DNA from 3 places in the Cryobacterium sp. BB736 genome. Region 1 is predicted to be linked to each of the others. Evidence: predicted binding sites of a transcription regulator. Region 1 holds the regulator's gene; each other region holds the start of a gene.
The links. Region 1 encodes LexA, which represses DNA repair genes until DNA is damaged. Its sites were predicted from a motif close to TCGAACANNTGTTCGA; they were not measured.
Positions count from the first base shown of each region.

Region 2: the regulator LexA is predicted to act here: its motif matches at 8,890-8,905, upstream of IRG63_RS11015 (HNH endonuclease signature motif containing protein).
Region 3: the regulator LexA is predicted to act here: its motif matches at 5,795-5,810, upstream of uvrA (excinuclease ABC subunit UvrA).

Region 1 is NZ_JABXWQ010000004.1:445,390-455,749, forward strand. Features, by position in the region: gene IRG63_RS11595 (RNA methyltransferase) at 1-161, opposite strand, end outside; gene rplT (50S ribosomal protein L20) at 178-570, opposite strand; gene rpmI (50S ribosomal protein L35) at 605-799, opposite strand; gene infC (translation initiation factor IF-3) at 792-1,382, opposite strand; gene IRG63_RS11615 (DUF1844 domain-containing protein) at 1,685-2,035, shown strand; gene IRG63_RS11620 (SseB family protein) at 2,032-2,787, opposite strand; gene priA (bifunctional 1-(5-phosphoribosyl)-5-((5-phosphoribosylamino)methylideneamino)imidazole-4-carboxamide isomerase/phosphoribosylanthranilate isomerase PriA) at 2,784-3,530, opposite strand; gene hisH (imidazole glycerol phosphate synthase subunit HisH) at 3,603-4,241, opposite strand; gene hisB (imidazoleglycerol-phosphate dehydratase HisB) at 4,244-4,849, opposite strand; gene IRG63_RS11640 (histidinol-phosphate transaminase) at 4,866-5,942, opposite strand; gene IRG63_RS11645 (LysM peptidoglycan-binding domain-containing protein) at 6,189-6,533, opposite strand; gene lexA (transcriptional repressor LexA) at 6,798-7,481, shown strand; gene hflX (GTPase HflX) at 7,635-9,137, opposite strand; gene IRG63_RS11660 (class I SAM-dependent methyltransferase) at 9,180-9,788, shown strand; gene dapF (diaminopimelate epimerase) at 9,790-10,360, opposite strand, start outside.
Region 2 is NZ_JABXWQ010000004.1:323,591-333,950, reverse strand. Features, by position in the region: gene IRG63_RS11055 (DUF2207 domain-containing protein) at 1-681, shown strand, start outside; gene IRG63_RS11050 (efflux RND transporter permease subunit) at 654-2,864, opposite strand; gene IRG63_RS11045 (anti-sigma factor) at 2,900-3,592, opposite strand; gene IRG63_RS11040 (RNA polymerase sigma factor) at 3,573-4,139, opposite strand; gene IRG63_RS11035 (class F sortase) at 4,164-4,754, opposite strand; gene IRG63_RS11030 (DUF4397 domain-containing protein) at 4,806-5,624, opposite strand; gene IRG63_RS11025 (hypothetical protein) at 5,925-6,248, opposite strand; gene IRG63_RS11020 (DUF262 domain-containing protein) at 6,765-8,765, opposite strand; gene IRG63_RS11015 (HNH endonuclease signature motif containing protein) at 9,002-10,360, shown strand, end outside.
Region 3 is NZ_JABXWQ010000004.1:24,449-34,808, reverse strand. Features, by position in the region: gene cydC (thiol reductant ABC exporter subunit CydC) at 1-2,931, shown strand, start outside; gene uvrB (excinuclease ABC subunit UvrB) at 2,931-4,994, shown strand; gene IRG63_RS09660 (hemerythrin domain-containing protein) at 5,065-5,757, shown strand; gene uvrA (excinuclease ABC subunit UvrA) at 5,874-8,735, shown strand; gene uvrC (excinuclease ABC subunit UvrC) at 8,740-10,360, shown strand, end outside.

The DNA of each region.
Region 1 (10,360 bases):
GGCGTCGAGTACAGCTCAACGACCAGTTCTGGTCTGTACGCGAGGGCCTCGGCTACCGCTTGCGGTCCCTCCAAAAGGAACAGCCCGGTCTCAGACCGGGCTGCCTTGTTGGAAAGCTTGGCAACCGCTCGAACCCTCGGTGACCGTGGATTGTCGATGATCGCCATGTAAGAAATACTACTTCGCTGCGGTCTCCCGGGGAGCCGAGGTGTCGGCCGGAAGAGCGGCCTTGGCGGCCTCGACGATCGACGCGAAGGTCGCAGGCTCGTTGACCGCGAGCTCGGCGAGGATGCGACGGTCGACCTCGATGCCGGCCAGGTTCAGGCCCTGGATGAAGCGGTTGTAGGTCATGCCGTTCGCGCGTGCCGCCGCGTTGATGCGCTGGATCCACAAGCGACGGAAGTCGCCCTTGCGTGAACGGCGGTCACGGTACGCGTAGACGAGCGAGTGGGTGACCTGCTCCTTCGCCTTGCGGTAGAGACGCGAACGCTGGCCGCGGTAGCCGGATGCGCGCTCGAGGATGACGCGACGCTTCTTGTGGGCGTTGACGGCCCTCTTCACTCTTGCCATTTGTGTAAGTTCCTTATCGTGTCTTCGGCCGCAGTTACTTGCCGAGAAGCTTCTTGATGTTCTTGACGTCGGCAGGCGCGATGACCTGGTCCTGGTTCAGGCGACGCTTGCGCTGGCCCGACTTGACCTCAAGGTTGTGGCGCATGCCCGCCTGCTGCTTCATGACCTTTCCGCTGCCGGTGACCTTGAACCGCTTCTTGGTCCCCGAGTGGGTCTTCTGCTTAGGCATCCTTTTCCTCTTTCGTTTCTGTGGTCTCTTCGTGCGACTCGGGCGCGGCATCCCGGTGGGGCTTGGACGCATCCCGTCGGGCGTTCGCCTCGGCCTTCGCCGTTGACTTGTTCTTGTGAGGGCCGATGACCATCACCATGTTCCGACCGTCGATGGTCGGGGTGGACTCGACCGAACCGAATTCGGCGACATCCTCGGCGAAGCGCTGCAGCAGCTTGACGCCCAGTTCCGGACGCGACTGCTCGCGACCGCGGAACAGGATCATCGCCTTGACCTTGTCACCCGCCAGCAGGAAGCCCTCGGCGCGCTTGCGCTTGGTCTCGTAGTCGTGCTTGTCGATCTTGAGGCGGAAGCGCACTTCCTTCAGCACGGTGTTCGCCTGGTTGCGCCGGGCCTCCTTGGCCTTCTGCGCCTCTTCGTACTTGAACTTGCCGTAGTCCATGATCTTCGCCACGGGCGGCTTGGAGTTCGGCGCGACCTCTACAAGGTCCAGGTCCGCCTCCTGGGCAAGACGAAGCGCGACGTCGATCTTGACGACGCCGACCTGCTCACCGCTGGGTCCGACGAGTCGGACCTCGGGCACCCGGATCCGGTCGTTAGTACGGGGTTCGCTGATAGGGAGCTCCTCATTCGTGAAAATCTGCTGCCAAACCGAAAAGCGGATGCTTATCCGGAGCGCGAGAGAGGAAACCCACCTGCCGCGCTTGAGAATTCTCACGCGGCAACGGCACCCAAACCTACCCCCGGATTGCGCCGGCGGCGGAGTGCCATTCGACCCGGTAACCTTGATGAGGCGGTCAACGCGGGTGGGAGAATCTCCACTTTCGCACCGAGAACACGTAATCGTTTCTCAGGGCCCGGACGATTCTAACAGAGGATGCACTGATGAGCGACACCTTCACCGACGACCTGGGCAACGACGCTGCCCGCGATATCGCGGATGTCCCCGCGGTCGAGGTCATCAACACCGTCGCGATCCACCTGCTGAGCGCTGCCGCAGTCAAATGCGGCCTCGCCGACGACCCCGAGTCGCAGACCGACCTCGATGAGGCGCGCAAGCTCATCAACTCCCTGGCCGGTCTGGTCACCGCGGCCGCGCCGGAGCTCGGCGACCACCACGCTCGTCCACTGCGCGACGGGTTGCGAAGCGTGCAGCTCGCGTTCCGAGAGGCGTCGGTGATCCCGGATGCTCCAGGCAAGGGTCCCGGGGAGAAGTACACCGGCCCGGTCAACTAGGCGCGGGCGAGCCTGACCTCGACCGAGTCGACCCGTTCGGCGATCAGCTCGCTGGCGGACCAGCGCTCGTTCAGGCGCGCGAACAGTGACTTGAGCTGCTCTGCGTCGAGTCCGTCAATGAGGGTGAGCACGACCAGGAGTTCCGGACCGGCCAGGCGCGCATCCGGGTCCCCCGGGGCGAGCTGAAGCGCGACGACCGCCGGCTCGTCGGCGACCGACCGGTCGAACTCGGCGGCGACCGCGACGTCGGAGAAGGCCGGTGTCCACGGCTGCTGCTTCGCCATCGACCACAGCGCTGGGCGGCGCACGCCGAATTCGGTCGGTGATGTCGGGTCGAGCACGACGAGGTCGGTGTGTTCGCTCGCGGCCGCGAGCGCGACGCGCACACCGGTCGCGGGAACGGGCCGCGCGGTGGGGTTCCACGCCGACATCGCGCCGACCGAGCTGAACACCGGGATCACGGAGCGGCCATCCGGGCCCTTCACAGTGACGATCGCGAGCTCCTGCGTCTTGTCGATGAGCTTGCCATCGTCGCTCAGCCCCAACTCTCCTGCCTTCGCGAGGAGCGGGATCAGCACGCGCGCATCGCGGAGGACGTCGACGACGGCCGCCTGATCCGCCTGACCTGCGTGGAACCGGTCGATCGCGTCGATCAGCTCGGGCGGCGCGCTGCCGTCATCGTCGGCGTTGGGGTTGGGCTCGAAGTGCCTGCCAGCCCACGGCTGGCCTGCGGAGTCGGTGGGTCCGGTCATCCGGATGCGACGTCGAGCGCCTCAGCCAGGGTGAACGCGCCGGCGTAGAGTGCCTTGCCGACGATGGCGCCCTCCAGGCCGTGCGGCACCAGCTCGCGCAGGGCGGCGATGTCGTCAAGGCTGGAGACGCCGCCGGAGGCGATGATCGGCTTGTCGGTGCGCTCGGCGACCATGCGCAGCAGCTCCAGGTTGGGGCCCTGGAGCGTGCCGTCCTTGGTGACGTCGGTGACGACGTAGCGCGCGCATCCGGCTTCCTCGAGCCGGTCCATGACCTCGAACAGGTCGCCGCCGTCCCGGGTCCAGCCGCGCGCGGCGAGCGTCGTGCCGCGCACATCGAGGCCGACAGCGATCGCGTCACCGTACTCGGCGATGACGTGGGCGGCCCAGACCGGGTTCTCGAGTGCCGCGGTGCCGAGGTTGATGCGCTTAGCGCCGCTCGCGAGAGCCGTCTCGAGGGTCTGGTCATCCCGGATGCCGCCGGAGAGTTCGATGTTGACGCCACGCGCGGCGCGTATGACGCGGCGGATGGCCGAGTGGTTGGTACCGCGGCCGAACGCGGCGTCGAGGTCGACGAGGTGGATCCACTCGGCTCCCTGAGCCACCCAGTCCGCCGCGGCATCTGCCGGGTCGCCGTAGTTGGTCTCGGTTCCCGCTTCGCCTCGGGTGAGGCGGACGGCCTTGCCGTCTGCGATGTCGACCGCCGGAAGCAGGGTGAGGCCCGGGATCGTATTGAACTCGCTCATGGTCGCTTTCTTGAAGGGTGTTGGTGCTGTGTGAGGTCGCGCGGCGCCGTACGCGCAAGCTTTAGATACTAGTCACTTCCGCAGTGACCCGACCCAGTTCGACAGCAGCCGCAGCCCGGCCTCGCCGGACTTCTCCGGGTGGAACTGGGTCGCGGCCAGTGGGCCGTTCTCCACCGCCGCGACGAAGCGCACGCCATCGTGCTCCGCCCAGGTGACAGCCGGGTGGGAGAACGGGGTGTCGGTGAGGGTCCACTGCCGGGCCGCGAACGAGTGGACGAAGTAGAAGCGCTCATCGCTGACGCCTGCGAAGAGCCGTGAGTTCTCGGGCGCCTCGACCGTGTTCCAGCCCATGTGCGGGAGCACCGGGGTGCCCAGGCTCTCCACGGCGCCGGGCCATTCGCCGAGGCCCTCGGTGTTCTGCCCGCGTTCGAGGCCGGATTCGAACATGACCTGCATGCCCACGCAGATGCCGAGCACCGGGCGTCCGCCGGCCAGCCTCCGGTCGATCACCTCTGGGCCGCGGACCGTTGCCAACTGCTGCATGACCGCGGCGAAGGCGCCGACGCCGGGCACGACGAGCCCGTCGGCTTCCATCGCGGCTGCCTTGTCGCCGGTCACCGTGACATCCGCCCCGGCGGCCTCGAGAGCCTTGGCTGCGGAGTGGATGTTCCCGCTCCCGTAGTCGTAGACGACGACGGATGGCCTGGTCACGACTACAGCGCGCCCTTAGTCGACGGGATGCCGCTTACTCGGGCATCCGGAGCAACCGCCTGGCGCATGGCACGCGCGAACGCCTTGAACTCGGCCTCGGCGATGTGGTGCGGGTCGCGTCCGCCGAGCACCGTGATGTGCACCGTGAGTGCCGCGTGGTGAGTGATCGCCTCGAAGACGTGGCGGACCATCGAGCCGGTGAAGTGGCCGCCGATCAGGTGGAACTCGAAACCCGCCGGCTCGCCGCTGTGAACGAGGTAGGGACGGCCGGAGACATCGACGACGGCGCGGACGAGCGCCTCATCGAGCGGCACGTGGGCGTCGCCGTACCGGGCGATGCCGGCCTTGTCGCCGAGCGCCTGCCCGATGGCCTTGCCGAGCACGATGCCGATGTCCTCGACCGTGTGGTGCACGTCGATGTGGGTGTCGCCGGTGGCGTGCACCTCGAGGTCGATGAGCGAGTGCTTCGAGAACGCGGTGAGCATGTGGTCGAAGAACGGGACGCTGGTCCGGATGTCGGAGGTGCCGGTGCCGTCGAGGTTGACCGACAGACGGATGCTCGACTCACTGGTCTCCCGCTGGAGCTGGGCGACGCGCTGATTAGCCATTGATCAATCCTATTCGTCAGCCGAGTTCGGCCAAGGCCGCGAGGAACTGGGTGGTCTCCTGCTCGGTGCCGGCGGTGACACGCATGTGGTGCGGGATGCCAATGTCGCGAATCAGGATGCCTCGCTGCAGCAGCGCCTCGAAGGTGGCGCTCGGGTCGGCGACGCCGCCGAACAGCACGAAGTTGGTCCAGCTGCGCAGCACCGGGTGGCCGAGGCGCGGCAGCTCTTCCAGGAGCCGGTCGCGTTGGCCGCGGATGTCGTCAACCATCGCGAGCATCTCATCGGCGTGGGCGAGCGCCGCGAGGGAGGCCGCCTGGGTAAGCGCGGAGAGGTGGTACGGCAGCCTGACGAGCCGCAGCGCGTCGGCAACCGACGGGTCGGCCGCCAGGTAGCCGAGCCGGGCGCCCGCGAACGCGAAGGCCTTGCTCATGGTGCGGGACACCACGAGGCGTTCCCGGCCGGGCAGCAGGGTGAGGGCGCTCGGCTCCCCCGCCGGCATGAACTCGGCGTAGGCCTCGTCGACGATCAGGATGCCGCGGGTAGCCGCGTACGCGACCTCAATGGTCTCGAGAGATACCGGTGTGCCGGTCGGGTTGTTCGGCGAGCAGAGGAACACGATGTCGGGATCAGTCTTCTTGATCCAGCGTTCGACCGTCTCAGGCGAGAGTTCATAGTCGGCGTCGCGCTCGCCCGTGACCCAGCGGGTTCCGGTGATGGAGGCGATGATCGAGTGCATCGAGTACGTGGGCGGGAAAGCCAGCGCGGTGCGGTCCGGCCCGCCGAATGCCTGCAGCATTTGCTGCAGCACCTCGTTCGAGCCGTTGGCGGCCCAGATATTCTCGCCCGTGAGGTCGTGGCCGAGGTAGCCGGCGAGGCTCTCCCGCAACGCGGTGAACTCGCGATCCGGGTAGCGGTTGATGCCGAGGACCGCCTCGGCGAGGCCCGCGACGATGTCGTGCGCGACCGCCTCCGGGATCGGGTGCGAGTTCTCGTTGACGTTCAGGGCAACCGGCACGTGGAGCTGAGGTGCGCCGTACGGTGTCAGGCCGCGAAGGTCGTCACGAATGGGCAGGTCTCGAAAGGAAAGAGGCATCGATCAATCGTACGGCGGCCTCTGTGTCCGCCGGGCCACCGCCGGGTCGCGCCCGTTCCGGACACCTGCGGCCACGCGCCACGCCGCGCCCGTTCCGGACATCCGCACCCTCCCGCCGCGACGCGCCTGCTCCGGACATCTGCGGCGCGTGTGCCGGGCGCGCCTGTCCGGAACGGGCGCGGTCCGCCGAGACACCGCCGTCCTCTCCCCTACAGGCGTCCGCCGGGCGATTCGCCGGAGGCAGCGTCAGTTGGAGTAGGCCGCCGGAATGGCCAGGCGCTGACCGCCTTGCACCTCGGAGCTGGTCAGCCGGTTGAGGCTGAGGATGTCGGCGACAACGTCACCCGGGTCGGCTTGCGGCGCGATGTCGGCCGCAAGTTGCCACAGGGACTGCCCGGCGAGCACCGTCGTGTACTCGAACTCATGCGCGGAGCCTTCGCTGTCTGCGACCGCGCCGCCCCCGTTGAGCGCGAACGCGCTGATGGCGATCACGACTGGGGCGGCAACCAGGGCGGTGATCACTGCGCGCCCACGACGAGTCAGCCGAAGTCGGGCCACGGGCTGCGCTGCGGTCATTGCTGTCTCCTTCATGGTGCTCCTCCTCTAGTGATCTCGCCGTACTGGGTTCTCGTATCCGACGCTCGGCCGGGAGCGCCGGATACGAAGCTTTGTTCCGAATGTATCTTCGATAGTGATCGAAATCAAGTCAATTTTCGAAGTGTGTCGCGGCGAGTTATCAACACGCTCGAAGAAATGTTTGTTTTGGTCACGAGAGGCGGATACAGTTTCGATTGTCTGGACTACAGACAATCAGCAGCCACTGACATTGATGTGGCGTGAGGGGTGGAGGACCCTATGAGCGCGATCGAGAACGGGCGCGGCGAGGCGGGCGCGAAGCCCGGTACCCGACGCCGCAAGAGCCTCAGCGAGAAGCAGCTCGCGATTCTCGAGGTGATCCAGCGCTCGGTCGCGACGCGCGGCTACCCGCCGAGCATGCGTGAGATCGGCGACGCCGTGGGTCTCTCCTCACTGTCGAGCGTCACTCACCAGCTGAACCAGCTGGAGCTCAGCGGCTACCTCCGCCGCGACCCGAACCGCACCCGCGCGCTCGAAGTGCTCATCGAACTGCCGAGCCAGCCGGAGGAGAGCACCATCCCGGTCGGAGACGCCGCGATGGTCCCCCTGGTCGGACGCATCGCCGCCGGCATCCCGATCACCGCGGACCAGCAGATCGACGAAGTGTTCCCGCTCCCCCGCCAGCTAGTCGGGAAGGGAGACCTCTTCATGCTCAAGGTTGTCGGCGATTCCATGATCGACGCGGCCATCTGCGACGGCGACTGGGTTGTCGTGCGCCAGCAGAAGAACGCCGAGAACGGCGAGATCGTCGCGGCGATGCTCGACGATGAGGCCACTGTCAAGGTCTTCCAGCAGCGCGACGGACACACCTGGCTGCTGCCACGGAACTCGGCCTTTGCGCCCATCCTGGGCGACCAGGCAGAGGTCCTCGGCAAGGTCGTGGCGGTGCTGCGGGCGGTCTGACCGCCGACCCCTTCACGAGACTGCAGAAAACGGCATTCTGAGCGCTCAAAATGCCGGTTTGCGCAGTCTCGGTGGGAATCTCGGCTGAAGGGGATCTCGACAGGCTCGGATCTCGACAGGCTCGGTCACCGAGGAGGCACGATCACCGATGGGTCAGGCCGACACGACCGCCCAGCGGCGAAGCTCGGGGGCGTAGTGCGCGGTCACGAGCGCGTGCACGCGCGTGCCGGACTCTTCGTAGTCGGTGGACAGCACCCGACCGTGGTCGTGCAGACCCGAGATCACGTCGCCACGGTCGTACGGCACCAGCAGTTCGACCTCGATGTCCGGCGCGGGCAGCAGCCGGGCAATCTCCCCGAGCAGCTCCTCGATGCCCTCACCGGTGCGGGCGGACACGAACACCGCGTTCGGTTCCAGTCCGCGCAACACCAGGCGAGTGCCGTCATCCACCAGGTCGGCCTTGTTGAACGCGACGATCTCCGGGATGTCCCGCGCGCCCACCTCGCCGATGACGTCGCGCACGGTCGCGAGCTGGCTGGCTGGGTCCGGATGCGATGCGTCGACGACGTGCACGATGACGTCGGCGCCCGCGACCTCCTCGAGGGTGGAGCGGAACGCCTCGACCAACTCGTGTGGGAGGTTCCGCACGAACCCGACGGTGTCGACGAGCGTGTACCGGCGGCCGTCCTCGGTCTCCGACTTGCGGACGGTGGTGTCGAGTGTTGCGAACAGGGCGTTCTGCACGAGCAGTCCGGCTCGCGTGATGCGGTTCAGCAGCGACGATTTGCCCGCGTTGGTGTAGCCGGCGATCGCGACGGTCGGCACCTCGTTGCGCTGACGGTTGGCGCGCTTCGCCTCGCGTGCGGGCGCGAACTCCTTGATCTGCTTGCGCAGCTTCGCCATCCGGGTGTGGATACGCCGACGGTCGAGTTCGATCTTCGTCTCACCTGGACCGCGGGAACCCATGCCGACGCCGGCGCCGACCTGGCCACCGGCCTGCCGGCTCATCGACTCACCCCAGCCACGAAGGCGGGGAAGCAGGTACTCGAGCTGCGCGAGCTCGACCTGAGCCTTGCCCTCGCGGCTCTTCGCGTGCTGGCTGAAGATGTCGAGGATCACGGCCGTACGGTCGATGACCTTGACCTTGACGACATCCTCGAGGGCGCGCCGCTGGCTGGGTGCCAGCTCGGTGTCGGCGACGACGGTGTCGGCGCCGAGTGCCGCGACCACGCCGGCGAGTTCCTGAGCCTTGCCCTTGCCGAGGTAGGTGCTGGGGTCCGGGTGCGGGCGTCGCTGCAGCAGGCCGTCGAGCACAACCGCGCCGGCGGTCTCTGCGAGGGCCGCGAGCTCGCGCATCGAATTCTCCGCGTCGGCGAGGGCGCCCTGGCTGTACACGCCGATCAACACGACATTCTCAAGCCGCAGCTGCCGGTACTCGACCTCGGTGACATCCTGCAGCTCGGTGGACAGCCCGGCGACGCGACGCAGCGCCTGCCGGTCCTCGCGGTCGAGTTGATCGCCGTCAGCATCGGTGTCGACGGATGCCGACTGCAGCGCCTGCGCCCGAGATCCGAAGATCGCGTACTGCTCCGCACGCGAATCGGCTGCCGCGAGTACGCGGTCGACGGCGTCGTCGTTGCGCTCAAGTTCAGTCATTGGGTTAACCCTAACTCTTCGTCACCGGGTAAGTTTCTCTGCATGCCCGACGAGCACTACTTTTCTTCACGTCCGGCAAGTGCACCCCAGCTCCGGCCGCTGCATGTCACTTTGGCGGGGCGCCAGGCAGTCCTCACAACGGCTGGCGGCATCTTCTCCCCCGACCGGATCGACGTCGGAACACAGGTGCTCCTGGCGAACAGTCCGGTCGCGCCGCCTGGCGGCCACTTCCTCGACCTCGGCTGCGGGTGGGGTCCGATTGCCCTCACTCTCGCTCTCGAGTCTCCCCGCGCGACGGTGTGGGCCGTTGATGTGAACGAGCGGGCGCTAGATCTGGTCCGACGCAACGCCGAGACCCTCGGCCTCGACAATGTCAACACCGTACGGCCCGAGGATGTTCCCGCCGACGTGCGATTCATGACCATCCGCAGCAACCCCCCGATTCGGGTGGGCAAGAGCGAGCTGCACAACATGCTCGAGTTCTGGCTGCCCAGGCTGGAGGCGGATGCGGATGCCTGGCTGGTCGTGGCGCGGAACCTCGGGTCGGACTCGCTGCAGCGCTGGCTGGAGACTACGCTCCCGGACGGCTTCAGCGTCATCCGCTCGTCGACCAACAAGGGTTTCCGCGTGCTGCGGGTCCGCCACAAGTGAGCTAGGCGGAGTACTCGATCGAGCCGGTGTAGACCAGCTCGGCCGGGCCGCTCAGCGAGACGTGCTCGCCGTCCTCGGCCGGCCACATCCTGACCCCGAGCGAGCCGCCGGGGACCTCGACGCGCCACTGATGCGGTGCACTCTCGCCTGCCCAGTGGCGTGTGGCCAGCGCCGCCGCGACCGCACCGGTGCCGCAGGACAGCGTCTCGCCGCTGCCGCGCTCGTGCACACGCATCCGGATGTGTCCGATGCCGTCACGCACGAGCGGGTCGCCGGGCACGACGAACTCGACGTTCGCGCCCGCCACCGGCTCCGGGTCGATGATCGGGATGTACGCGAGGTCGGCCGACTCGAGCTCCTCCTCGCTGGAGAGGGCGACGACGACGTGCGGGTTGCCGACGTTGATGCCGAGCCCCGGCCGAGCCACCTTGAGGTTTTTCGCGCGGACCAGCGGCTCACCGCCGTCGAGCTTCCAGCGGCCCAGGTCGACCTGGAAACCGGTGAGGTTGCGTTGCAGGTCGCGCACGCCGGCGCGCGTGCCGATCGAGAGGGTCTCGCCGTGCTCGAGCGTG
Region 2 (10,360 bases), 120 kb from region 1:
TGGGCGGCGCTTCTCGACGGGTGGGAGTGGAACAGCAGGTGGGGAGCCGATCCGGTGCCCGATCCGCTCCGGATCGAGTTCCGGATGACAGACGAGCTCGCGGCGTTGGCCACGACCGGCGGATGGATCTCCAAAGACACCGAGTCCGCCGAGCGCGCCCGTGATTGGCAGCCCTCCGTGGTGCCGTTCAACGCGGTGGCTGCCCCGAATGCCGGGGACTCGCACGCTCTGGAGTTGAAGCAGGACGAGTTCGGCGGGTGGCCGCTCGAGTTCACGGTGGACGACGTAGGTACCCGGGTGGACTTCCCTGCCGGCACCTTCGCCGGCACCGACGATGCGGCACTGCGGGTGTCCCAGGTCATGAACATCCTGCCGGTGATCCTGGTGGCCACGCTGGCCGCGATCGGGCTGGCACTCGGCTTGGCTGGCGCCAGCGCAGGATTCACCAGGCGCGCCCGCGCGTTCGACCCCGGCTCGTTCCGCGACCTTGTGTGGTGGTTGGCCCCGGCGGCGACGCTCGCGGCGCTGATCCTGTTCGTCTGGGCGAGCAGCGACATGCCCACAGACCACTCGGCGTTCCCTCTACTCGTTTGGCCAACGCTGGCTGCGTTGATCGCATCCCCAGCTGGCCTGATCCTGACCAGGAGCACGCGCTACTCGCGGCGATCCTCTCCTGAATGACGTGCGAGCTTCGACGGCCACCAGATGGCCGGCCCGATGTCATACGCGAGGGCCGGGACCAGCAGCGACCGAACCACGAAGGTATCGAGCAAGACGCCAAAGGCGACAATGAACGAGATTTGCACCAGGAACAGGATCGGGATCACCGACAGCGCCGCGAAGGTAGCCGCGAGCACCAGTCCAGCCGACGTGATCACTCCACCGGTGATGGTGAGACCGCGCAATATGCCCTCCCGGGTTCCGTGGGCAAGCGATTCCTCGCGCACGCGCGTCATCAGGAAGATGTTGTAGTCGATACCCAATGCGACCAGGAAGATGAAGCCGAACAACGGCACCGCGGGGTCAGCGCCAGGGAACTGGAAGATCCCGTTGAACACCAGCGCCGACACGCCGAGCGCCGTTCCGAACGACAGCACCGTGGTGAGGATGAGCAGCACCGGCGCGACCACGGAACGCAGAAGCATCATGAGGATCAGCAGGATCACCACCAGCACCACCGGGATGATCACGTTGCGGTCGTGAATCGATGCGTCGTTGGTATCGATCGCGGTTGCGGTCACGCCACCGACGAGCGCACCGGGTACCGCGTCGGCAAGTTCCGCCCGCAGTTCCCGGACGGTACTGGCCGCCTCATCCGAGTCGGCTGCGTCGTTGAGCGTGCCCTGAAGCAGCACATCCCCGTCCACGACTGTCGGCTCGGGTGCAGGCGTCCCGGGCGGGCCCAGTGCGACGATCCCGTCTTCGGTGACGCTCGCCGAGCCGCTGGGCGAATCGGCCGCGATCACTGTGACGGCGTCAACACCGTCATGGGCGAGGAGCACGTCGGCGGCGTCCTGAAGGTCGCCCTCCGACACCACGACGAAAGCCGGACTGCCTGACCCTCCAGGGAAGTGCTCGCCTAGCGCCGACTGGCCGTCGCGTGCCTCCGATGCACCAAGCAGAAGATCCGATTGCGGGACGCCCACGGCATTCAGCTGCGTGGCACCGAAGGTGCCGATGACCAGCACCACAGTCGTGACGATCCAGATGAGTCGTGGGTGGCGCCGAATCTGCCCTGCAAGCTTGGCCCACACCCCACGCGACGGCATGTTTCCCTCGGCCGCAACCACCTCAGGTTCGTAGATCGGGCGTCTCGGCCAGAATCCGGCGCGTCCGAACGCGAACAGCAGTGACGGCAACAGGGTGAGACTTGCGAGCATTGCGAAGATGATGCCGATCGAGGCGACTGGACCGAGTGTGCTGTTCGACTTCAAGTCGCTGAGCAGCAGGCAGAGCAATCCGGCGATCACGGTGCCGCCGGAAGCGATGATCGGCTCGAACGACCCCCGGATCGCCCGGGTGGTCGCCACCCACTTGTCGATGTTGACGCGCAACTGCTCACGGTAGCGAGACACGTAGAGCAACGAGTAGTCGGTCGCCGCGCCGATGACGAGGATGAAGAGGATGCCCTGCGTCTGGCCGCTGAGCAGCAGGATCCCCGCCTTGGCGAGCCACCACACCGAGAGCAAGGCGATGCACAGCGCGAACACGCTCGTCGACAGCACCGCGATGGGAAGCAGGAACGAGCGGTAGACGAGCACCAGGATGACGAACACCGCAAGCAGGGCGACCCCGAGGAGAATCCCGTCGATTCCCGCGAAACCCGCGACGAGATCCGCGGTGAAGCCGGCCGGGCCGGTTACGTACACCGAGACTCCGGATGGCGTGGACTCCCGAAGTGAGTCGCTCATCGCGGTCACCACCTCGTCCACTGACGCGCCGGACTCGACTTGCGCGAACGCTTGCACAGCCAAACCATCGTCGGATTCGATGGCGGGGGAGACATCCGGAGCCACGCCCTCGAGGTCAGGGAGGTCGGCGATGGCGGCGGCGATCGAGCTCAGCTCGGCGTCGGTCAGCCTGCTTTCCCCGGCGAAGACGATGATCGCGGGAATCGCATCGCTGCCGTTGAATTCGCCCAGCAGCTTCTGCACCTGGGTGGCGTCGGCCGACTCCGGCAGGTAGGTGGTCTGGTCGTTCGATGACACCTCGCTGACCTTGCCGAAGTAGGGGCCGCCCACCGACGCCCCCACCAGCCAGACGATGATCAGCGCGGCCGGGACGAAGATCCGCAACCACCTTGGCGCGCGGGCGCGGGCCGGCGGTGTCGGCGGATCCGTGGCGCGTTCAACGGTATGTGTCATGCGCTGACGCTGCCCGGTGGGGCGTGACCGGCGCCTCATTCAAGCTGTCCGCGGACGATGGAATCGCCCGAGTGGGTGGGGTTGCCATCGTACGGCTCGGCTGACACATCGACCAGGTCATAGGTGGAGAGGTCGATGCCGTCAGGAATCGGGAGAGTGGCTGTCGGGCCGGAGGCGGTGCCGAGGCTCACGAGTCGGGTCGCGTCGGATGAGATGAGCCACACTTCCTCATACGCGTCGTTGAGACTGGGTGCATCGAAATCGATGTGCACCACACGGGTGCCGTCGGCTTGTTGCTCAACCACAGCTTTTCCGGTGGCGCCCGGCCAGGCGGGGAAGGCTTCGAGGGTCGCGGTTGCGATCACCGTGGGTGGAGACGGCTGCGCAAACTGCCAGAGGACGATCCCGAGGGATGCGAGGAGTGCCACGCTCGCGGCCACCGCGACAAGCGGAACCCACCGGCGCCGCCGGGGAGCGAGCTCGACGACCTCAGCCGTCGGCTCCTCGGTGATGCCCAGCTCGTCAGAGATGCGGTCCCAGACCCGCGGAGACGGTTCAAGCAGTTCCCCCGCCCCGAGGGTGGCTCGTCCAACGCGTGCAGCCCGGCTGTAGTTCGCGAGTTCGGACGCACACTCGGGGCACTGGGCGATGTGTTCGCGATACTCGCTGTCGGCGACCTCCTCGCCCATGCCCAGCAGCGCGAGGGTGTCAGGGTCCACGTGGCGCATAGGTCACCTCCAATCGTGCGCGCATCCGCTGCAGGCTGCGCCGGATGTGACTCTTGACCGTGCCCAAGGGTAGACCCAGCCGTTCTGAGATTTCGTTATGGGTGAGATCGTCATAGAAGGCGAGTCGCACGACCACTTGCGCTTCCGGCTCCAGGTGGGCGATCTCATCCGAGAGCACAAGGGTGTCGGCGAGGTCATCGGGCTCGACGACGGCTTCGAGCGGACTGGTGGTGGCGGCGAGCTGAGCGTGCAGTCGGCCGATACGTGTTCGCGCTTCGTGCGTGTCCGCGATCTTGTTCTTTGCGATGCCCACGAGCCAGGTGGACAGCTGCGCCCGGGACGAGTCGAACCCCGTGCGGCCGGTCCACGCCGCCACGAAGGTCTTCTGGGTGACATCCTCGGCATCCCCGACATCGCCGAGAGAGCGAACAGCAATCGTGTACACGAGCGGTGACCAGCGTCGGTAAACCCACGCAAGCGCCTCCTCGTCACCCTCGACGAAGGCGGCGGTGAATCGTGCCTCAGCCTCATCGGCTTCGCTGGCCATTTTCGGGATACTACTCGCGCCGGTTCACGGCGTCGTGGGGATTGCGATCACGACGATGTTGTCCTCGTAGTGACCGGTGCCGTAGTCGAACTGTCCGCCGCACGTGATGAGAGCCAGCCGCGGGGCGCCTTCTCGGTCGAACACCTCATCGAGCGGCAACCGCGCTTTTTCGATGCGCTCCACGGACTCAATCACGTATTCGTGCACGACACCCTCAGCCGAGGTCACCGAGACGACCGCCCCGACGGATGCATCCTTCAACGCTGCGAACGGACCGATCCCGTACTTGGGAGAGTCCACGTGGGCCGCGATGACCGTCGTGCCGGTGTCGCTGCCTGGGTCCGAGCCGTACTTGTACCAGCCTCCGACTGCGACATCCGGGGGAATCTCCATGAACCCGTCCGCCTCCACGCCCACCGGCCGCACGGTTACATCGACTTCGAGGGAGGGGATCTGCACTCGAGTCGGCGGCGTAGGTGCTGGCACCGCCCCGAGGGCGGCGCTGTGGGTGCCGATCTCCGAATCGGCGCCGAGGCTGCTGTGCTGGCTCGGCGTTGCAGACGGAGAGGGCTGCTCCTGAGTCCAGGAGCAGCCCGCCAACAGAAGGACAGTCATGCCCCACACCCCGATCTGCGAGAACACGCCTGCCCTCCTGGTCTGCACCGGCTAGCCTTCGTTCTTCGCACGCACCCGCAGGGTCACCATGGTTCCCACTGCGAGGAGCGCCATCAGCCCGGCGATTCCGATTCCGATGAGGGCCGGGTCGGGGTCGGCAACCAGTCCGGCGGTGCCTGAATTCACACCACCCGGGGCCGCATGAAGCCCATCGATGGTCTGCACGGCCAGGGCGAGGTTGTCGTCCTCGAGGCTGCCCCACGCGTAGACGATCGTGTTGACGCCCTCTTGAACGTTCACGTCAGCCGGACCGATAACAGGTTCGGTTGTGCCCGTCGCCGCTACTGCAGCCGAGATCGTGCCCGCTGGCAGATCGGCCTTGACCTCGTTCGGGTTCTCGAGGTTCGTGAACGCCGCCTCGCCGTTCGCAAGGACATCGACGGCGGGAGCGGCTGCCGTGTGACGCACGGTGAGCCGGCCCGTTCCGGCGGCAGTGGTCGCGAGGTCGTTGGTGAACATTGTCGCTGTTGGGGTGCCATCGGCTGCGAGGTGGGCAACCGCCGTGTAGCTGGTGTTGGCGGCGAGCGTGAGTGTGACCGGTCCGATCGCCGGGGAGGAGATCGGGTCGTCGGGCGCCGTGATCACGACCTCGTAATCGCCGGCAGCAAGATCGAGCGGATCCGTGAGCGTCTCCGGCGCGAAGTCTTCGATCAGGACCTCGCCGTTGACCCACACATCCACGGTCAGGTCCGGCACGGCGTGCAGAAGATAGAGATCCGCTGTCGAGGGCGAGATCGCCTGCGCTGGTGCAGCGAGACCAGCAGTGGCAACGAAGCCGGCCGCAAGTCCCGTGAGAATCTTGTATCGCATTGTGTCCTCCTCATTGAGTGGGCGGGAATCGCCCGTCACAGAGGTACTTCCTGCGGGAGGGGTGTCTTGGATGCACTCGGGCCGAAAAAACTTTTGGGTCTCGTTACATCGCCTGGCCGATGTAGGTAGCGTTTCCACGCCTGCGCTTGGAAGATCGGCCCGCCGCGTGGGCGCTGAACGCAACGACCTCATCACGCGAATCCGCCCGGAGAGCCGCTCGACGCCCGATCTCGCACTTCGTGGAGGACGAGTCTCGGTTTCGCTCCCGGGACCCACTGTCCCGGCGGGTAGGTCGCGGTTTCAGCCGAAAATCCCCTGCACGATCTCGTCGAGCAGCGGCGTCCCGTCGAGGTTCGAGCTCTCCACGTACACCCATACGCCGTCGCGGGCGACGATCGTCTCCTTGACGTCCACGGGGTACTGGGAGTGAGGCGTGACCAGCTCGCAACGCTGGGCGCCCGAGTCCGACGAGGCGCAGGTGAAGCCGTCCGCGGTGAGACTGGCGGCTGCGGCCGCGACATCTGCGGGGGAGGCCGTGCTGATTAGCACCAGCAGCCCGGTGGCGTCTCCGGCGAACCAGTCGCAGCCCAGCACCAGCCGTGCCGAGTCGGGAGCGGGTCTCACGAACTGGGTATAGTCCCCTCCCTGGGGATTCAACCCAGCGAGCACGGCTGTGCGGGTCTCGTCCGTGCCCAAGGATGCGCAGTCGGTCGGCAGCGTAACCGGCGATGCGGTCGGTGACGGAGTCGGCGCGGCTGACGTCGACGCGGACGATGTCGGTGAGGATGCCGGGGCAGAATCGTCGCCTGTGCACCCCGCGAGGAGCGCTGCCGATACGCACGCGCCGACGACGGTCGAAACGACTGTTGTGCTGCGTCTAATCATTCTCGACTCCGGGAATCTAGTTTCTGCCGATAACGTGGCGGCCGCGCGGTTATCGTGAACGCGTGACTCGCAGCAACGCCGGACGTGCGGGGTTTCACAGCACCTAACGGAAACAAGCAGATGTCACCACTGCAATTTGCAAACATGCTGGGAACTGCAAACCAATTTGGTTGAGAACCAGTCATCTGTAGAAACGAGTCCAGTGCACCATCCGAGGCACTGCACATTGCGCTTGAAGCGGGCCATGCTCCAGCGCTACATGGCCGCGCCGATGTAGGAGTATTTGACGAAGACCTCGGATGCGATGCCCGACTCCTCAAGCACGCCCTGCACGGCGGTCAGCATGTACTTCGAATCCCAGCCCATGTAGAGGAAGTTGCCCGCGTCGAGCTGGTCCCATTGCCCGTTCCACGCCTGAGCCTGGAAGATCGGCCCACCGCGGTGGGCGCTGAATGCGACGACGTCGTCACGCGCATCCGCCCAGAGCCGCTTGAAGATGCGGTTGAACAGGTACTTGACGTCGTACACCTCCCAGTGCTCGCCGCGGTATTCAACGTACTCGAACTCCCGCTGCCAGCCGCGCGGCCAGCCCGGTCGGCGCTTCGCGTCCAGGATCGGAGTCAGACCGTCATCATCGATCCCGACAACAGCCGGTCGAGCCCAGATGCGCACGAATTCCAAGGTGAGTCGTTCGGTTCGCTCCGAGATCGCGGCGGTGCCCCAGACGGGTGTGTCGGCGAGCTCGCACGCCAGACCGATCTGGCTCTTCGCGTAGATCGCCTCCCTTTTCTGTGGGAACGGCAGGTCTGCTCCGCGCTCCGCCAGCGACTGCTCGAGGAGCGTCAGGTTGCCGAGCGTCTGCGCCAGCGCGCGGTGGCTGTTCTGCTCGTCCTCACTGAATTCGGCCCAGCTCCGCGCACCGTCACCGGTCCAGGCATCGCCAGGCGCCAGCGGCATGATCGGTTCGACGTCCAGCTCGGACAGGTCGGTGGCACCCGAGAGTCGCCCGAGCACATAGCCGGGGTGGGGGAGCTCGCCATACTTGAGCGCGACCCGCACTCGCTCATCCGATGGCGTGATCCGGGCGATCGCGTTGAGCAGGCTGTCGGGACCGTCTTCACGCGCACGGCACAACCGCGCCACCAGCCGGTCGTTGGAAAGGCCGACGATGGTCCGACGGATGAGCAGTGACTGAATGCGCTCGAGCGAGGCCAGCAGCGCCGGCTTGTCGACGGCGCCGGTGAGGTAGTCGCGGTAGACCCGCATCATCAGCGGATACATCAGCTGGCCGAAGGTGGTGAGGTACCCGAGTTGGGCCGCGATGTCGGCATCCTTCTCGCGAGACGGCTCCATCAGCGTGCGGTAGATCGCCGAGAACTCGCGCCATTCGGTCGCGAACTCGCGCAGCGTCTCGAGCTCCAGTCGAGGGAACCGGTGCCGGAACGCCTCGTACACCCCGCGACCTCCGACGACGTCGATCTCCCGTCCGGTGGTCATCACCAGGTAATGGCGCCAGAAGCTCGCAATCGACTCGCCCGTGTGCTCCTCGATCGGAAGCCAGAACTCGCTCTCGATCTCGCGTTGCTGGGCGTGCGATAGGCCCATGAGCACGTAATTGTGGATGAGTTCGTGGTCGCGCAACGGCTCGCCGGTCGAGTTCAGGCTCTCGAAGATCTGCTGCGCGTTGGCGTGGGTGCCGAGCGTGATCGACACGTGCTCGAGCCGCTGCAGACCGTTCCAGACCTGGGCGACCTCGTCGGCCGGGATCTGGCTGCGGAAGAACGCGTAGTTGTCGTCGAAGCGGGAGTCTCGCAGGGCGTCACCGAGCCGGCGGTCCAGGATGACGCTCTCGAACACCTCCGCCCACGCCCGGTGCGGTTGCAGCTTGGTGCGGGTCGGGTCGCTGGGGGACACCAGCACCTGCTGCAGTTGAGCCGCCAGCTCCGGGTCGTGCTCCCGTACGGTGTGCTGGAGCGCCGCGATCAAGAGCATGAGCGTCGTGATCCGCTGCTGGCCGTCGATCAAGACGAGTTCGCCGTTGCCCGCATTGGCGCTCGACAGGATCGAGCCGATGAAGTGGGTGTGCTTGTGCGCCGCATCCGCAGCGTCACGGATGTCTGCGAGCAACTGCTCGCATCCGCCGATGTCCCAGCGGTACTGGCGCTGGTAGACGGGCACGACGATGGTGGTGTCGGTTTCGGAGAGCCAGCGAATCGTATTGACCGCAGTCGCATCGATATTCGTGGCTCTGACCATAGTTGCGCTTCGCCTTTCGCCGATCGGGGTGGTTCGCCGGGCCGTTCGAGCGGGCCGCCGACGCGCACTCCAGTCTATTCGCCAGTCCTGAACCGTCCTTGATCGGTGTTTGGTGGCGGCTGGCTCGAAGGCCCGTGCGACACCGACTGCTCCTCCACAGGTGGCCCGGGAAGTAGTTTCTAACAGATTCTCAGATGTGCTTGTGTAGCTGTGTTCGATGCTGGGACAATTGATGCATGACCAGTTCCGCAGCTACGTTCAGCACCTCGCTCGAGGTTCTGCTTGCTGCTGCCGCCCGGATCGGCGCCGACGCGCCCGGTGCTAGGGGGCTGGGTGACAAGCAGCTGCTGGCGGCGCAGCGGTCGTTGGCGGAGGCGAAGCGCAGTCTTGATGCTTGCGCGTCGGTGCTGGCCGGTGAGGTGGTGCGCCGCTCATCGGTGGAGGCGGGGTTCGGTGGGTTGGCGCGGAAGGAGGGGTTCCGCACCCCGGAGGCGCTGATCCGCGGGGTGACCGGCTCGACGGCGCGGGAGGCGACCACGCTCGTCCGGGTCGGCACCATGATGAACGACGCCGACCTGCTGAACAACGCCGAAGCCAACGGGATCGACGACCCGGTCGGCCTTGCCAGCATGATGACCGAACCCTGGCTGGCCGCGGTGGGGAGGGCCGTCGCGGCCGGCACCGTCTCGGTGGCCGGTGCCGAGGCGATCCGCACCGGGCTGGGCCGGCCGGGACCCGGTGTCACGACTGACGACTTGACCGCAGCCGCGACCCGGCTGGTGACCAGCGTCGCCGAATCGGCGACCACGCCCGGTGGCGCGCTCGATGCCGAGCAGCTGCTGCGGCTGGCCCGGACCGCCCGGGATGACCTGGATGCGGCCGGGATTGTGGAGCGGGAGCGGCAGCGCCGGGCGCTGCGCTCCTTCCGCAGGTGGAAGCGGGATGACGGGATGACCCGGTACACCTGGGACCTCGACCCCGAGGGCGCCGCCCTGATCGATGACGTCTACGACAAGCTCACCTCACCCCGACGCGGCGGACCCCGCTTCACCACCGGTCCGGAGCAGGCGCGGGCGGAGCAGATTATGGCCGACACCCGCACCACCGAGCAGCTGGCCTCCGACGGCATGCTGGAGCTGATCCAACTGGCCCTCGACACCGACCCGCAGGGTGTGGTCGGGGTGAACCGGCCCGCGGTGCGTGTGCTGGTGGCCGCCACAGACTTGACCGACCGGACCGGTCGGGGCTGGATCGAAGGCCAGGACTACCCGGTGTCGATCGCCACCGTGGAGCGCAACGCCTGCCTGAACGGGATCGAGCTGATCGTCTTCGACGACCGCCCCCTCCCGGTCAACCTCGGCCGGGAGCAGCGCTTCTTCAACCGGGCCCAACGCCGCTTGCTGGCCGCCCGCGACGGCGGCTGCGCCTGGCCCGACTGTGACCGACCCCCGGAGTGGACCGAGGCCCACCACATCCGCTGGTGGGAACGCGACGGCGGAACAACCGACATCGACAACGGCATCCTGCTCTGCCGCCACCACCACCTGCTGCTGCACGACGAGGGCTGGGAGATCGAAACCCGCGACCACGACCCG
Region 3 (10,360 bases), 420 kb from region 1:
GCGACCCACGGTCTCGACGCGCTCGACGACTACTTCACGGTGTTCCTGCCCGCGACCGTGTCGGCTGCGACGATCCCACTCCTCGCCGGCGTCGCGATCCTGTCTGCCGACTGGGTGAGTGCGCTCATCATCGTGCTCACAGTCCCGCTGGTGCCGCTGTTCATGGCGCTCATCGGCGTGCACACGCAGGAGCGGGTGAGCGCGGCGGCGGATGCGCTCGCGCGGTTCTCCGACCACCTGGTCGAACTGGCCCGCGGGCTGCCGGTGCTGGTCGGCCTCGGCCGCTCGCGCGAGCAGGCCGACGCGCTGCACCGGATCGCGCAGCGGCAGCACAACACCACGCTGCAGACGCTGAAGACCGCGTTCCTGTCCAGCCTCGCGCTCGAGCTGATCTCCACCATCTCGGTGGCCGTGGTCGCGGTGTTCATCGGTGTGCGCCTGGTCTACGGCGAACTCGACCTGACCGTCGGACTGTTCGCTCTCCTGCTCGCCCCCGAGTGCTTCGCGCCGTTCCGCGACGTCGGCGCCGCCTACCACGCCTCCGACGACGGTCGCGAGGCACTGCGGCGCGCCACCGCGATCGTCGACGCGCCACGACCCACGCGCGCGGCAGTCAGCGGGACACTGCCGCTGCGGGTGCGCAACCTGACCGTGCGGTATCTGGAGCGTTCCGCCGCCGCGGTGAGCGACGTCTCGTTCAACGCCGAGCGGGGCAGGGTCACCCTGCTTGACGGCCAGAGCGGCGCGGGCAAGTCGACGGTGTTCGCCGTGCTGAACGGTCGCACCGCAGACGGCGCGCACGGCGTCGAGGTCGAGGGCGACCTGACCGGGCTGCCCTCTGGCGGCACCGCCTGGCTTCCACAGCGGCCGGTGGTGACGGGCGACACCGTCGAGCTGGAACTCGAGAACTTCGGCGGGACGGATGCCGCGGCGCTGCTGCGCCGGGTCGGCCTCGCCCATCGGGCTGGCGCGCATCCGGCTCAGCTGAGCCCGGGGGAGCTCCGGCGCCTCGCCTTCGCCCGGGTGCTCGCGCGAGTGGATGCCGGCGCCGAGCTCGTGCTGCTGGACGAGCCGACCGCCCACCTCGACGCGCACAGCGCGGCGGTGATCGTGCGGCTCATCCAAGAGCTGCGCGCGAGTGGTGACGTCGCCATCATCGCAGCCTCGCACGACGACCGGGTCCGCGTCCTGGCCGATGACCGGGTCGTGCTCGGCGCGACGCTGGACGCGGTAGCAGAGGACCTGCCCGCGGTCGTCCAGGAGTCGACGGGCGAATCGCAGCTCAGGTCGACCGTCGCGGGACGCCGGGCGCATCCGGTGCGCGAACTGGTTGCCTTCCTGCGCCCGGTCGCCGGCAGGTTCGCGTTCGCGGCGCTGCTCGGAACCCTCGCGGCACTGTTCGCGGTGTCGCTGACCGCGGTGTCGGCCTGGCTGATCGTGCGCGCGAGCGAGCAGCCGCCGATCCTGCACCTCATGGTCGCCATCGTCGGCGTGCGCTTCTTCGGGCTCGGTCGCGCGGTGCTGCGCTATTGGGAGCGGCTGCAGACCCACGATGCGGTGTTCGCGGCGGTCACCCGCTTGCGCATGCGGCTGTGGAACGGGCTCGCCGGTTCCGGCGTTGTGAACCGTGCCGCGCGGCAGGGCGGTCGGGCGCTGTCGCGTCTGGTGCACGACGCCGACCAGGTGCGCGACCTCGCGGTCCGGGTCGTTCAGCCGGTGCTGGTCGGGGTGCTGACCTCCGCCGCGGTGCTCATCGCTGTGGCGGCCATTCATCCGGACGCGGTCGGGCCCTTCCTGCTCGTGGTGCTGATCGCCCTCGTTGTCGCGCCCGCCGTCGCGCTGCTCACCGACCGCGCTGCCACGCGCTCGCAGTCGCTGCTGAGGTCCCAGGTCATGCAACGGTTCGCTGCCCTGGTCGCGGCGAGCGACGACCTGAGCGGAAATGGGGTGGACGACCGGATGCGCGCCGAGCTCGCGGGCCTCGACGCGAGCGCGAGCGGCACTGCTCGGCGTGGCGCCCTGGCGCTCGGCGCCGGCAACGCGATCGTCGTGCTGGTGTTCTGCGCGCTCGCGCCGCTCACCCTCGCAATCAGCGCACCGGCAGCCGCCAGCGGTGCCCTCCATGCCGGACTGGTCGCCGTGCTTGCCCTGCTGCCGCTCGGCCTCATCGAGCCGGTGCTCGAACTGGTTGCCGCCGTGCAGCAGGCGCCCGCGCTGCGCGATGCCCTCAGCCGGGTGTCCACCACGACGACGGATGCGATGCCGGAGCGCGCCGCAGATGCCCCGCCGATCGATTCGATCACCCTCGACGACCTGAGCGTGCGCTGGCCGGACGCGCCGGCGCCGGCGTTCACCGGGGTCTCGGCCACGCTGACCGGCGGCGACTGGCTCACCGTCACCGGGCCATCCGGCGCGGGCAAGTCGACCCTGCTGCTGACCCTGCTCGGCCAACTGCGTCCCGAAGGCGGCCGCTACCTGGTCAACGGCAGGGACACCGCAGAAATCGACCCGGCGCTGCTGCGTGAGCGCATCGCCTGGTGCCCGCAGGAGGGGCACCTGTTCAATTCCACGCTGCGCGGCAACCTGACCATCGCCCGCGACCGCTCTGACGCGCCGGATGACACCGAGCTGACCGGGGTGCTGCGTCGGGTCGGCCTCGGTGACCTGCTCGAGCGTCTCCCGCTGGGCCTGGACACGCCCATCGGCGCGGCCGGCAGCAGGCTGTCCGGCGGGGAGCGGCAACGCGTCGCTGTCGCCCGCACGCTGCTGGCGCCCGCGGACGTTGTGCTCATCGACGAGCCGACAGCGCACCTCGATACGGCATCCGCCGAGGCGCTGATGGCGGACCTGCGCACCGCGCTGGCTGACCGCATCGTCGTGCTGGTCACCCACGACGCGAGCGTGTCAGGGGAGCGGCTTAGTCTTAACTGATGCAGCCAACGCGTGCGGTGAGGCCGTTCGAGGTCATCAGCGAGTACGAACCGAGCGGCGACCAGCCGACCGCGATCGCCGAACTGGCGGCCCGAGTCACCGCGGGAGAGACGGATGTCGTGCTGCTCGGCGCCACCGGAACCGGCAAGTCGGCGACCACCGCGTGGCTGATCGAACAGGTCCAGCGCCCGACGCTGGTGCTCGCCCACAACAAGACCCTCGCCGCACAATTGGCCAACGAGTTCCGCGAACTGATGCCCAACAACGCGGTCGAATACTTCGTCTCCTACTACGACTACTACCAGCCGGAGGCGTACGTCCCGCAGACCGACACCTTCATCGAGAAGGACAGCTCGATCAACGCCGAGGTGGAACGGCTGCGCCACTCGACCACGAACTCGCTGCTCAGTCGCCGGGACGTGATCGTGGTGTCCACGGTGTCCTGCATTTACGGCCTCGGCGCGGCCGAGGAGTACCTGGAGGCGATGGTCGCGCTGCAGGTGGGCCAGCGCATCTCCCGCGACCAGCTGATCCGTCGATTCGTCGCCATGCAATACCAGCGGAACGACATCGACTTCTCCCGCGGCAAATTCCGCGTGCGCGGCGACACCCTCGAGATCATCCCGGTCTACGAGGAGCACGCGATCCGGATCGAGATGTTCGGTGACGAGATCGAGGCGCTGTACTCGCTGCATCCGCTCACCGGCGAGGTGCTGCAGCAGATGGACGCCGTCTCAGTGTTTCCCGCGACGCACTACGCGGCAAGCCCGACCACCATGCACCGGGCGATCGGCACCATCCGGGAGGAACTCGCCGAGCGACTGGCAGAGTTGGAGAAAGCCGGCAAGCTGCTCGAGGCGCAGCGGCTGCGGATGCGCACCACCTTTGACCTCGAGATGATGGAGCAGATCGGGTTCTGCAGCGGCATCGAGAACTACTCCAGGCACATCGACGGGCGCTCAGCGGGGGAGCCGCCGAACTGCCTGCTCGACTACTTCCCAGAGGACTTCCTCGTCGTCATCGACGAGTCGCACGTCACGGTGCCGCAGATCGGGGCGATGTACGAGGGCGACGCCTCCCGCAAGCGCACCCTGGTGGAGCACGGGTTCCGGCTGCCCAGCGCGCTCGACAACCGGCCGCTGACCTTTGACGAGTTCCTCGACCGGGTCGGCCAGAAGGTCTACCTGTCTGCGACGCCCGGTAGGTACGAACTCGGCATCACCGACAGCATCGTCGAGCAGATCATCCGCCCCACCGGCTTAATCGACCCCGAAATCGTGGTCAAGCCGAGCAAGGGGCAGATCGACGACCTGCTCGAGGAGATCCGCCGGCGTACCGACCGCGACGAGCGGGTGCTCGTCACCACGCTCACCAAGAAGATGGCGGAGGAGCTCACCGACTTCCTGACGGAAGCGGGCGTCAGGGTGCGCTACCTGCACTCGGATGTCGACACGCTGCGCAGGGTTGAGCTGCTCACCGAACTGCGCCAAGGCGTATACGACGTGCTCGTGGGCATCAACCTGCTCCGTGAGGGCCTCGATTTGCCCGAGGTGTCGCTGGTGGCGATCCTCGACGCCGACAAGGAGGGCTTCCTGCGCTCGTCGACGTCGCTCATCCAGACCATCGGCCGCGCCGCCCGCAACGTGTCCGGTTCTGTGCACATGTACGCCGACGTGCTCACCGATTCGATGAAGATCGCGATCGAGGAGACCAACCGGCGACGGGACAGGCAGCTCGCCTACAACGCCGAGCACGGGATCGACCCCACTCCGCTGCGCAAGCGCATCGCCGACATCACCGATGTGCTCATCCGCGAGGGAGCGGACACCAAGGAGCTCCTGTCCGGTCGCGACTCGCGCAAACGCGCGGCGACGCCGGCGCTGCGCCGCGAGGGCCTTGCGGCGGCGGGCGCCAACGAGCTCGAGAGCATCATCGCCGACCTCAACGACCAGATGCTCGCGGCGGCCGGTGAACTCAAGTTCGAGCTCGCGGCGCGGCTGCGTGACGAGGTGGCCGACCTGAAGAAGGAACTGCGCCAGATGGAGGCAGCCGGCCACATCTGAGTCTCTCTAGAAAACCGCTAGTATTCATCGACACTTTGTCACTGGTTAACCGCGAGTTTGAGAGTACGAGATGGCCACTGCGCTTCCCAGCTTCAACCCGCCCCGGCCCTCCGGCGTATCCTGCGACACCTCCGACCTGATCCTCATCCACAGCACGCTTCGCCGCCTGTTCGCCGAGGCGCCGGGGCTGGTGCGCGCCGTCGCGGACGGTGACCAGAAGCACACCGGCCAGGTCGCTGAGCACCTCGATGACATCGCCGCCATGCTGCACACCCATCACGAAGGTCAAGACAGGGTGCTCTGGGACCGGCTCGAGCAGCGCTCCCCGGCGTGCGTGCCGCTGGTCGGTCGTATGCGCGCGCAGCATGACGAGATCAGTCGCCTGCTTGACCGCCTGGACCTGCACCTCACCACCTGGCGTTCCACCGCGCACGTCGATGACGGGCGGGGGGTCGCGGAGGTGCTCGCCCATCTGGGCGCGGTCCTCGTGCAGCACCTGGCCGAAGAGGAACAGCAGATCGTGCCGATCGTCGCCGCGACGCTGACCCAGCAGGAGTTGGACGAACTCGCCGCCCACCGCCGCGAGTCGACCCCGAAGAACAGGCTGCTCATCCGGCTCGGCTTCCTGCTCGAGTCGATCCCGCCCGAGGACCGGGACGCGTGGATGCTGGCGACCCTGCCGCGAGTGCCGCGCGTGCTGTACTCCCTGATCGGCAAGCGTCAATACGCGGCTCACCGCAGGCGTGTGCTCGGCGACGCGTGACCCGCGTGCACGCATCCACCGCGCGAGCGCGATAGCATAGAACATCCGTTCGAGGTGACACGGGGCGCTTGGGTCACGGTCAATGCCCAGCGGAAGATGGCAGAGAATTGACTTCAGTGAGTATCGACCCTGTAGACGGCCCGCGGCTGAGCGTCCGTGGCGCGCGCGTGCACAACCTCCGCAACATCGACCTCGAGATCCCGCGCGACTCCCTTGTCGTGTTCACCGGGCTCTCCGGATCGGGGAAGTCCTCGCTCGCGTTCGACACGATCTTCGCGGAGGGCCAACGCCGGTACGTCGAGTCGCTGTCGGCGTACGCGCGGCAGTTCCTCGGCCAGGTCGACCGACCGGATGTCGACTTCATCGAGGGCTTGAGCCCGGCGGTCGCGATCGACCAGAAGTCGACCAACCGCAACCCGAGGTCGACGGTGGGCACGATCACCGAGATCTACGACTACATGCGCCTGCTGTGGGCGCGCATCGGCGTTCCGCACTGCGCAGTGTGCGGCGAGGCAATCTCCAAGCAGTCGGTGCAGCAGATCGCCGACCAGCTGATGACCTTGGAGCCGGGCACCCGGTATCAGGTTGTTGCCCCGCTGATCTGGCAGAAGAAGGGCGAGTTCGTCGACCTGTTCCGCGAGCTCGCCTCTAGCGGCTACTCCCGCGCGCTCGTCGACGGTGAGGCGGTGCAGCTGTCCAACCCGCCGACGCTGAAGAAGCAGCTCAAGCACGACATCTCGGTCATCGTGGACCGTTTGGTGGCGGCCGACGACATCCTGACCCGGCTGACCGATTCGCTCGAGACGGCGCTGCGGCTCGCCGACGGCATCGTCGCGGTGAACTTCGTCGACGGGGAGGGCGACGGCGCGTGGCGCAGCTTCTCCGAGAAGCTTTCCTGCCCGAACGGCCACCCGGTGCAGCTCACCGAGATCGAGCCGCGCACGTTCTCGTTCAACGCGCCGTTCGGCGCCTGCCCCGAGTGCTCCGGCATCGGCACCCGGATGTCGGTCGATCCCGAGCTGCTGCTCGGCGACCCGTCGCTGAGCCTCGCCGAGGGCGTCATCCTGCCGTGGACCCAGGGCGGCAAGGGCCTCTACAACTACTTCCAGCGGTTGCTCGAGGGCCTGGGCAAGGACCTCGACTTCTCTCTCGACACCCCCTGGGAGGACCTGCACGGTGAGGTGCAGGATGCGATCCTGCGCGGCAACGACTTCAACGTCACGGTGCGCTGGAAGAACCGGTACGGGCGCGAGATGCGCTACAGCACCGGCTTCGAGGGCGTCATGCCGTACATCGAACGCAAGTTCCTGGAGGCAGAATCGGACTCGGCCAGGCAGCGCTACGGCAGCTACCTGCGCGAGGTGCCGTGCCCGGTGTGCGACGGCAAGCGGCTCAAGCCGGAAGTGCTTGCGGTCACCATTCACGGCCGCAGCATCGCAGACGTCAGCGACCTGAGCCTCGTCGACTCGTACGCGTTCATGAACGGGCTCGAGCTCACCGAGCGGGAAGCGCACATCGCCGCCGCGGTGCTGCGAGAGATCCGTGCGCGTCTCGACTTCCTCATCGAGGTCGGCCTGAGCTACCTGGACCTGTCCCGGTCCGCGGGGTCGCTGTCCGGCGGGGAGGCGCAGCGCATCCGGCTGGCGACGCAGATCGGCTCCGGGCTCACCGGCGTGCTGTACGTGCTGGACGAGCCGAGCATCGGCCTGCACCAACGTGACAACCGGCGGCTCATCGACACGCTCGTCAAGCTGAAGACCCTCGGCAACACCCTCATCGTCGTCGAACACGACGAGGACACCATCCGCACAGCCGACTGGTTGGTCGACATCGGCCCGGGGGCGGGGGAGCACGGCGGCAAGGTCGTCCACTCCGGCAGCTACGCGCGGCTGCTCGAGAACACCCATTCGATCACCGGCGACTACCTGGCCGGGCGGCGCGAGATCGCAACACCGAAGAAGCGGCGCAAGGTCGACAAGAAGCGGATGCTTACGGTCGAGGGCGCGCGCGCGAACAACCTCAAGGACGTCACGGTCGGCTTCCCGCTCGGCACCTTCACCGCGGTCACCGGGGTGAGCGGATCGGGCAAGTCGTCGCTCGTCAACGACGTCCTGTACCGTGCCCTCGCCAACGAGCTGAACGGCGCCAGGCAGATCCCGGGCAAGCACACCCGCATCAGCGGACTCGACAACCTGGACAAGATCGTGCACGTCGACCAGGCGCCGATCGGCCGCACCCCCCGGTCGAACCCCGCAACCTACACCGGCGTCTTCGACCGCATCCGCACCCTGTTCTCCGAGACGGCTGAAGCCAAGGCGCGCGGCTACCTGCCCGGCCGGTTCAGCTTCAACGTCAAGGGCGGCCGCTGCGAGAACTGCTCAGGCGACGGCACGATCAAGATCGAGATGAACTTCCTGCCCGACGTCTACGTGACCTGCGAGGTGTGCGGGGGAGCGCGCTACAACCGCGACACCCTGTCGGTGCACTACAAGGGCAAGAACATCGCCGAAGTGCTCGACATGCCGATCCGTGAGGCGGCGGAGTTCTTTGAGGCAATCAGCGCCATCCACCGCTACCTGAAGACGCTGGAGGAGGTCGGGCTCGGCTACGTGCGACTCGGGCAGAGCGCGACGACACTGTCCGGCGGTGAGGCGCAACGCGTCAAGCTCGCCACCGAGCTGCAGCGTCGCTCTGTCGGCCGCAGCATCTACGTGCTCGACGAGCCCACAACCGGGCTGCACTTCGAGGACGTGCGTAAACTCCTGCTCGTGCTGAATGGCCTGGTGGACAAGGGGAACACCGTCATTGTGATCGAGCACAACCTCGACGTGATCAAGTCGGCGGACTGGATCATCGATCTCGGGCCGGAGGGCGGCGCTGGCGGCGGCACCGTCGTCGCGACCGGCACCCCGGAGAAGATCGCGAAGGCGCCGGACAGCCACACAGGGACCTTCCTCGCCGAGGTCCTCGGCGTGTAAGGCCATGACGAAGACCGTGAGCTACCGCCCGAAGGCGGGCGAGATCCCGCAGCGGCCGGGCGTCTACCGGTTCCGTGACGCGCAGGGTCGCGTGCTGTACGTCGGCAAGGCCAAGAACCTGCGGGCGCGGCTGAGCAACTACTTCGGGCCGCTGCACAGCCTGCACGAGCGCACCCGAGCGATGGTCACCACAGCGTCATCGGTCGAGTGGACGGTGGTCGCGAGCGAGTTTGAGGCGTTGCAGCTCGAGTTCAGCTGGATCAAGGAGTTCAACCCGCCGTTCAACGTGCAGTTCCGGGACGACAAGTCGTACCCGTACCTGGCGATCACCCTCGGGGAGCCGGTGCCGCGTGTGATGGTCACCCGCAACCGGTCGATCAAGGACGCCCGCTACTTCGGCCCGTACACCAAGGTGTGGGCGATCAGGGAGACCGTCGACCTGATGCTCAAGGCGTTCCCGATGCGCAGCTGCTCCGACGGCATCTACAAGCGCGCCGAGCAGACCGGTCGGCCGTGCCTGCTCGGTGACATCGGCAAGTGCGCGGCGCCGTGCGTCGGCCGGATCAGCAAGTCCGACCACAAGGCGATCGCGCTCGACTTCGCGAGCTTCATGGCCGGCAACGACTCCCGGTTCCTCGACGAGCTGGAGAAGCGGATGCGCGAGGCCGCCGCCGCGCAGGACTACGAGCAGGCGGCGAGACTCCGCGACCAGCTGTTGGCGCTGCAGGCCGTGCTCACCAAGAACTCCGTCGTGCTGCCGGAGGCGGTCGACGCCGACGTCATCGGGGTCGCCCACGACGAACTCGCCGCGGCCGTCCAGCTGTTTGTCGTGCGCGGTGGACGCATCCGCGGTGTGCATAGCTGGGTGGTTGACAAGGAACTCGATCTCGAGCTGCCGGAGCTGGTCGAGAACATCATCCTGAACGCCTATGAGAGCAGGCTCGTGCCGGCGAAGGTCGTCGTTGTGCCCGCGCTGCCTGAGGACGCCGACGAGGTGCAGCTGTGGCTCACCGAGCGCAGGCGCGCGGGCGGCGAGCGGTCGAAGTCCACCATGCGGGTCGCCCAACGCGGCGACCTCGCGTCGCTCGCGACCACGGTGCGCAACAACGCGCAGTCCGCGTTCCTCAGCTACAAGACGCGGCGCAGCGGCGACTTCGTCGCACGCTCGCAAGCGCTTGCCGACATCCAGGACGCGCTCGGCATGGAGCAGGCGCCGCTGCGCATCGAATGCTTCGACGTGTCGCACCTCGGCGGGACCAACATCGTCGCATCGATGGTGGTCTTCGAAGACGGTTTGCCCCGCAAGGACCAGTACCGTCGGTTCAGCATCGCCTCCTCGACGGACGACACGGAGTCGATCTACCAGACCCTCAGCCGCCGGCTCGCGCGCATCAACGAGCCCGACGACGACCTGGAGGTGATCAGCGAGGACGGCGAGGTCGCCCAGAAGCCCAAGCGGTTCGCCTACCGTCCGAACCTCCTGATCGTCGACGGCGGTCAACCGCAGGTACAGGCCGCGGCCCGCGCGCTGCGGGACGCCGGCGTGGACTACGCCAACGGCGACGGCATCGCCCTGTGCGGGATCGCGAAGCGGCTCGAGGAGATCTGGGTGCCGGACTCCGACT